Regions from separate parts of the Agrobacterium radiobacter genome, predicted to be linked through region 1. Evidence: predicted binding sites of a transcription regulator. Region 1 holds the regulator's gene; the other holds the start of a gene.
The links. The regulator HrcA, encoded in region 1, represses chaperone genes, less so after heat shock. The targets are predictions, from matches to a motif close to GTTAGCACTCNCNNNNNGNGAGTGCTAAC.
Positions count from the first base shown of each region.

Region 2: groES (co-chaperone GroES) is a predicted target of HrcA. The motif match lies at 1,578-1,606, and genes of this name have one in related genera.

Region 1 covers NZ_JBEGHX010000001.1:2,515-6,524, forward strand. Annotated here, with positions in the region: gene hemW (radical SAM family heme chaperone HemW) at 1-504, opposite strand, end outside; gene rdgB (RdgB/HAM1 family non-canonical purine NTP pyrophosphatase) at 510-1,154, opposite strand; gene rph (ribonuclease PH) at 1,172-1,888, opposite strand; gene hrcA (heat-inducible transcriptional repressor HrcA) at 2,024-3,115, shown strand; gene grpE (nucleotide exchange factor GrpE) at 3,230-3,865, shown strand; gene ptsN (PTS IIA-like nitrogen regulatory protein PtsN) at 3,946-4,010, opposite strand, start outside.
Region 2 covers NZ_JBEGHX010000001.1:343,033-347,042, reverse strand. Annotated here, with positions in the region: gene MRBLRC7O_RS01675 (bifunctional riboflavin kinase/FAD synthetase) at 1-396, opposite strand, end outside; gene MRBLRC7O_RS01670 (TIGR01459 family HAD-type hydrolase) at 444-1,292, opposite strand; gene groES (co-chaperone GroES) at 1,662-1,958, shown strand; gene groL (chaperonin GroEL) at 2,033-3,667, shown strand.

The sequences.
Region 1 (4,010 bases):
CGCCAGCCGAATGGCTTTCAAGGCATCGGCAACATCATGCAGGCGGCCGAGGAACTTCAGGTCCCGGTCGTTGAGCGCCTGCACGCCGAGTGAGACACGATTGACGCCCGCCGCGCGATAACCGCGAAAACGTTCCGCCTCGACGCTGGAAGGATTGGCCTCCATGGTGATCTCGATACCGTCAGGCACATGCCAGAAGCGCGCGACGCCATCGAGAAGTGCGCCGACCGTCTGCGGGTCCATCAGTGATGGCGTGCCGCCGCCCATGAAGATACTGGTCACAACGCGCGGGCCGCTCAGCGTCCGCATATGTTCCATTTCACGGAGAAAGGCAGCCGTAAACCGTTCCTGATCCACCGGCCGGTGGCGGACATGGCTGTTGAAATCGCAATAGGGACATTTGGCCGCGCAGAAGGGCCAATGCAGATAGATCCCGAAACCGGGATCGCCCGTATCCGGCAGAAGCGATGCGCCGGGGGCAGAAAGTTGATGCTCCCCGACCATCGGGTTCATGCCTCCAGGCAGGTTTCTACGAATTTCTTGAAGGCACGGGCACGGTGCGACAGCGCAAAGGCATCGCCGTGTTTCCAGCCGTGTTTTTCATCCGAGCTCATCTCGCCGAATGTAGTGTCATAACCTTCGGGCTTAAAGATGGGATCATAACCGAAGCCGCTCGTTCCGCGCGGCGGCCAAACGACAGCGCCCTCCACCTCGCCACGGAAATATTCGACATGCCCGTCCGGCCAGGCAAGGCACAGCACGCTGACAAAGCGGCCGGTGCGGTCTTCCAGCTTCGATGCGCCACGCTCGGCAAGCGCATCCTCGACCTTCTGCATGGCCATGGCGAAGTCGCGGGTGCCGTCGGCCGTCTCCGCCCAATTGGCGGTATAGACGCCAGGCGCACCGTCAAGCGCGTCGATGACCAGACCGGAATCGTCGGACAAAGCCGGAAGACCGGATGCCTTTGCGGAGGCAAGCGCCTTGATGGCGGCATTTTCCTCGAAGGTGGTGCCCGTCTCGTCCGGTTCTGAGAAATTCAGCTCCGCCGCCGATTTGGCGGAAAAGCCGAAAGGCCCGATCAGATCGGCGATTTCGGCGATCTTGCCCTTGTTGTGGCTGGCGACGACGATCGTTCTGGTATCGAGCTTGCGCATCACGTTTTCCTGTCGGCTCAGGCGATAGCCTGTTTCTGAAGGGCGACCAGTTCGCTGCATCCGGCCTTGGCAAGACCGAGCAACGTCAGGAATTCTTCCTCGGAGAAGGGCGCGCCTTCCGCCGTTCCCTGAACCTCGACGATGCCGCCGGAACCGGTGATGACGAAATTTGCATCGGTCTCGGCGGAGGAATCCTCGAGATAGTCGAGATCGATCACCGGCTGGTTGGCGAAGATACCGCAGGAGATCGCCGCGATATGGTCCTTCAGAACCTTCTCGACCTTGATCATGTTGCGGGTTTCCATCCACTTCAGGCAATCGTGGAGCGCAATCCATGCGCCGGTGATGGAGGCAGTGCGGGTGCCGCCATCGGCCTGGATGACATCGCAGTCAATGCTGATCTGTCGTTCGCCGAGTGCCTGCAGATCAACAACGGCGCGCAGCGAGCGGCCGATGAGACGCTGGATTTCCTGGGTGCGGCCGCCCTGCTTGCCGGAAGCGGCCTCGCGCTTCATGCGCTCATGGGTGGAGCGCGGCAGCATGCCGTATTCGGCGGTGACCCAGCCCTTGCCGCTGTTGCGCAGCCATGGCGGCGTCTTTTCTTCCAGGCTTGCGGTGACGAGCACATGCGTGTCGCCGAATTTTACCAGACAGGAACCTTCGGCATGTTTCGAGAAATTGCGCTCGAAGGAAACCTTGCGCATCTGGTCGGTTTTTCTGCCTGAAGGCCGCATATGATCCACTCTCCATGTTGGTTCCTGCCTTCTAAGGCGCGCCCCGGGCTTTTGCAAAGCCAATTTCCATTTTGCCGCGGCGTTGCAACGCATTATATTGATGCGAGCTGGTTTGAACGACAAAGAACGGACGAAATGGGTTTTTCCGCACCGCTATCAAAAGATCAGGCATCATTGCTGGATGAACGGTCTCGGGAAATTTTCCGGCGCATCGTTGAAGGCTATCTCGATACGGGTGAGCCGCTCGGATCCCGCAGCCTGTCGCGGCTGTTGCCGATGTCGCTTTCGCCCGCCTCCGTCCGCAATGTCATGAGCGATCTTGAGGAACTCGGCCTCATCTATTCGCCGCATATCAGCGCTGGGCGCCTGCCCACCCAGACGGGGCTGCGCTTTTTCGTCGACGCCTTCATGCAGGTGGGTGATCTGCCCGCGGAAGAAAGGGCGAATATCGACCGTCAGATCGGGCCGGTCGCCGGCCACGAGCAGTCGTTGGAAGGGTTGTTGACCGAGGCAAGCCGCATGCTGTCAGGCATGTCGCGCGGCGCCGGCCTGGTGCTGACCGCCAAGAATGATGTCATCCTCAAACATGTGGAATTCATAAGGCTGGAGACCACCAAGGCGCTCGCCGTGCTAGTCGGCGATCACAATCAGGTCGAAAACCGCATCATTGAATTGCCCGCCGGCATTTCGTCATCGCAATTAATCGAGGCGGCGAATTTCATCAATGCCCATCTGTCCGGCCAGACGCTGCAGGAATTGCGGACACAGTTCCAGAAGCAGCAGGCGGAACTGCAATCGGAACTCGGCACGCTGGCGCAGGATCTCATCGAGCGCGGTCTGGCCGTCTGGGCGGGTGATAACGAGGAGGGCAAGCTTGGCCGCCTCATCGTTCGCGGACGCTCCAACCTGCTGGAGGGTCTCGCCGGTGAAGAAGATATCGATCGGGTGCGCCTGCTGTTCGATGATCTGGAGCGCAAGGAAAACCTCATCGAAATCCTCAATCTCGCGGAAAGCGGCTCCGGGGTCAGGATTTTCATCGGCTCTGAAAACAAGCTGTTTTCGCTCTCCGGTTCTTCTCTGATCGTCGCGCCCTATCGCGATGAGGACAATCGCGTCGTGGGCGCGGTCGGCGTTATCGGCCCCACCAGGCTGAATTATGCCCGTATCGTGCCGATGGTGGATTATACCGCGCAGATCATGGCGCGCCTTTCCCGCAAGCAAAGATAGGACAAGCCCGCAAAGGTCAGAGAATGCGGCAAGCTTTTCGCCGCAAGCCTTGATTTTTGCCCGTCAAAGCTCGATATCGGGCGCAACCAACAATATTCAAATCTGGAGAACGTCATGACCGACGATACAAAAAAGCCCGGACCTGACGCGGACGTCGCGGAAGATTTTGTCGATCTTGCCCAGGCAGGTGAAGAACAGGCCGAAACGGCAGAACCCGATCCGGTCGAGCTGCTCAAGGCTGAGAACGCCGATCTGCGCGATAAATTCCTGCGACTTGCGGCCGAGATGGACAATCTTCGCCGTCGCACTGAACGCGATGTCAAGGATGCCAAGGCCTATTCCCTGGCCGGTTTTGCACGCGATATGCTTGCCGTTTCCGATAATCTTCGCCGTGCGCTCGAAGCCATTCCCGATGAGCTCAAGACCAATGGTGAAGCCGGTCTCAACGGCCTCATCGAAGGCGTCGAGATGACGGAACGTTCGATGCTGTCGACGCTGGAACGCCACGGCGTGAAGAAGATCGATGCCGAGGGCCAGAAGTTCGACCCGAATTTCCATCAGGCCATGTTCGAAATTCCGAATACGGCGGTTCCGAACAATACGGTGCTGCAGGTGGTCCAGGCTGGTTTCACCATCGGCGATCGCGTGCTGCGCCCCGCCATGGTCGGTGTCGCCAAGGGTGGCCCGAAGGTGGAGACAGCCGCCTCTGCCGAGCCGGGCACCTCGTCTCTCAATGAAAAAGATGCGTAAGGCATCTGTCTTTACGTCATAAAAAACGCGCCTTCAGGGCGCGTTTTTTATTGCCGTTAAACTGAGGGGGCGGGTTGCGATCAAGCCGCCGTCGCCTGTTCCTGATTGAGGAAGGCGTAGATTGCTGTGTCGGAATCGGTCGCAC
Region 2 (4,010 bases), 340 kb from region 1:
GCCGAAATGGAAATCGAAGCCGGTGACGACGGCGCTGGCATGAAGCCAGTCGACCAGGATGGATTGAACGAATTCCTCCGCCGAGCGCTGCGAAAATTCCCGGTCGAAGGGATATTCGATGACGGAGCGGAAACCGATGGCCTCAAGGATACGCGCCTTCAAAGGCGCGGGCGTGAGGCGAAACACCGGCGTGTCGGGACGGAAGACGGAACGGGGATGCGGCTCGAAGGTCAGCACCAGCGCGGGAACGCCACGGGCTTCCGCCAGTTCCAGAGCACGATCCAGCACAGCCCGGTGGCCGCGATGCACGCCGTCGAAATTGCCGATGGCGATGACGCCGCCACGAAGAGCTTCCGGCAGCGGCTCCTTTTTTTCATTGCGGTGAAAGACGGTCATGGCAATCGATCCATTCCTGCGCCAGCTATTCCTCAGGCGAGATATCCTCAGGCGAGACGGGGCATCCACCAGCCGGGAGCAGCACCCTGCCCCTTGAGATAGGCGTTGAGAAGCGCCTCGTCCGTCTGGCCGTTCAGCGTATATTCGGCAGCGTGAATGCCGCCGCTGATATAGAGAAGGTTGAGACCGCTCGCAATCGCGCCCTTCACATCCGTCGGCATGCCGTCACCGATGGCGAGCACGCGATCCTTGGCGAAGGCGCCGCGCACTTCCCTGGCCGCAGCTAAGCAGGCTTCATAGATCGGCGCATGCGGCTTGCCGGCAATGCGGACTTCGCCGCCGAGCTGTTCGTAGTAGGCGGCCATGGCGCCGGCGCAGGGAATGATGCGCTCGCCGCGTTCCACCACCAGATCGGGGTTGGCGCAGATCATCGGCACCTTGCGGGCAATGAAGCCCTTGAGCATTTCGGTATAGTCTTCGGGCGTCTCCGTCTCGTCGTCGAAGAAGCCGGTGCAGACCACGGATTCCGTTTCCGCCTCGCCGACACATTCGACATCGAGACCTTCCAGCAGCGGCATGTCCCGCTCCGGGCCGAGCAGGAAGACCTTTTTTGGGCCTTCCGCGATCAGACCACGGGTAACGTCGCCCGAGGTGATGATACGGTCATAGGCCTCATCAGGCACGCCGAGAACGCGCAACTGGGCGATGACGCCGGGGGCGGGACGCGGCGAATTGGTGATGAGCACCACCGTCTTGCCAGCCTTGCGCGCTTCCCGCAGCGCAACCGCCGCATCCGGAAAGGCGCTGACCCCATTGTGCAGCACACCCCAGACATCCGAAAGAATAACGTCGAACCCATCAGTGATTTCGCCGAGAGTGAGAATGCGGTGGGCCATGAGATGCTTTCCGGATGGGAGAAGAGGGTGAGCCTCACATCGCAAAGCGGGACGCCGATGGCAAGGAAAAAAGCGGCGCGTGACCGGTCTTCGGCCCCGCCTGACGCAGCATGAACACAAATGTCCCGTAGATGGATGCGACGCGCATCGCGCGAAAAGAATGTCGTCATGGCGCGCATCCGCACATGGGAAATTTCTGTCATGGAACGCTGATAACCATAAGCCATGAAATTTTTCAGACAGGGCGTTCTTGACTCCGGCGGACGCCCTCCTTATCTCGGTTCCGCTGGCACTCGATAAAGGAGAGTGCTAACACCCATCAGGCGAGCTCCAAAAGCTCGCGCAGTCATTTGATCGAGGGATTAGGCAATGACAAGCACCAATTTCCGCCCGCTTCACGATCGCGTCGTGGTTCGTCGCGTTGAATCCGAAGCAAAGACCAAGGGCGGCATCATCATTCCCGATACCGCCAAGGAAAAGCCGCAGGAAGGCGAAATCGTCGCCGTCGGTTCCGGCGCTCGCGATGAGGCCGGCAAGGTCGTCGCTCTCGACGTCAAGGTTGGCGATCGCGTCCTGTTCGGCAAGTGGTCGGGCACTGAAGTCAAGCTCGACGGCGAAGACCTTCTGATCATGAAGGAAGCCGACATCATGGGTATCATCGGCTGATTTCGCCGAACCCATCGTTTCCTTAAATTTCAAGCCGGATCCATTCCGGCCGTTCGAAACCAGGAGTTTTGAAAATGGCAGCCAAAGAAGTCAAATTCGGCCGCTCAGCGCGCGAAAAGATGCTCAAGGGCGTCGACATTCTCGCTGATGCAGTGAAGGTAACCCTCGGCCCGAAGGGTCGTAACGTCGTTATCGACAAGTCCTTCGGCGCTCCGCGCATCACCAAGGACGGCGTTTCGGTCGCCAAGGAAATCGAACTGGAAGACAAGTTCGAGAACATGGGCGCACAGCTCGTTCGCGAAGTTGCCTCCAAGACCAACGACATCGCCGGTGACGGCACCACCACCGCAACGGTTCTGGCCCAGGCCATCGTTCGCGAAGGTGCAAAGGCAGTTGCTGCCGGCATGAACCCGATGGACCTCAAGCGCGGCATCGATCTTGCTGTTGCAGAAGTCGTCAAGGACCTTCAGGCCAAGGCCAAGAAGATCAACACTTCGGAAGAAGTTGCACAGGTCGGCACGATCTCCGCAAACGGCGAGCGTCAGATCGGTCTCGACATCGCTGAAGCAATGCAGCGCGTCGGCAACGAAGGCGTCATCACCGTTGAAGAAGCCAAGACCGCTGAAACCGAACTCGAAGTCGTCGAAGGCATGCAGTTCGACCGCGGCTACCTGTCGCCTTACTTCGTGACCAACCCGGAAAAGATGGTTGCTGACCTCGAAGACGCATACATCCTTCTGCACGAAAAGAAGCTTTCGAACCTCCAGGCTATGCTGCCGGTTCTCGAAGCTGTCGTTCAGACCGGCAAGCCGCTCGTCATCATCGCTGAAGACGTAGAAGGCGAAGCTCTTGCAACGCTCGTCGTCAACAAGCTGCGTGGCGGCCTCAAGATCGCTGCCGTCAAGGCTCCGGGCTTCGGCGACCGCCGCAAGGCCATGCTGGAAGACATCGCCATCCTGACCGGTGGTACCGTCATTTCCGAAGACCTCGGCATCAAGCTCGAAAGCGTTACCCTCGACATGCTCGGCAAGTCGAAGAAGGTTTCGATCTCCAAGGAAAACACCACGATCGTTGACGGCGCAGGCCAGAAGTCCGACATCGAAGGCCGCGTTGCCCAGATCAAGGCGCAGATCGAAGAAACCACTTCCGATTACGACCGCGAAAAGCTGCAGGAACGTCTTGCCAAGCTCGCTGGCGGCGTTGCCGTGATCCGCGTTGGCGGTTCGACGGAAGTTGAAGTGAAGGAAAAGAAGGACCGCATTGACGACGCTCTCAACGCGACGCGCGCTGCTGTTCAGGAAGGTATCGTACCGGGCGGCGGCGTTGCCCTGCTGCGTTCTTCCACGAAGATCACCGTCAAGGGTGCAAACGACGACCAGGAAGCCGGCATCAACATCGTGCGTAAGGCTCTGCAGTCTCTGGTTCGCCAGATCGCAGAAAACGCAGGTGACGAAGCTTCCATCGTTGTCGGCAAGATCCTCGACAAGAACGAAGACAACTACGGCTACAACGCCCAGACCGGCGAATATGGCGACCTGATCCAGCTCGGCATCGTCGACCCGGTCAAGGTTGTACGTACGGCTCTGCAGAACGCAGCTTCGGTTGCTTCGCTGCTGATCACCACCGAAGCCATGATCGCCGAGCTTCCGAAGAAGGAATCGGCAATGCCGCAGATGCCCGGCGGCGGCATGGGCGGCATGGACTTCTAATCAGTCCTGTCACTGGAATAAGAAAGGGCGGTCTTCGGATCGCCCTTTTTCTTTGCAGTCCCTGCGCGTTTGACGAAAGGAGCGTCATCTTCGGGGCTGTCCCGAGCATCTGCAACCGATTGATTTCCCGTGACGTGATTAGATTAGATCCTCGGCGCGAAGCCGGGGATGAAGTCGACGCTCTCGCGAGAGATGCCTCATAAAATCAACCGGTTGCATAATTCTGAAGGCCGAAAGCGGAAGTGCTCAAATATTGTCCTGTTTTGGAACAGCCGTGATTTTATCCGGCTATTTTTTGCCATCCCATGCAATAATGCCGCAGCGCCATGAGCGAATCACCACC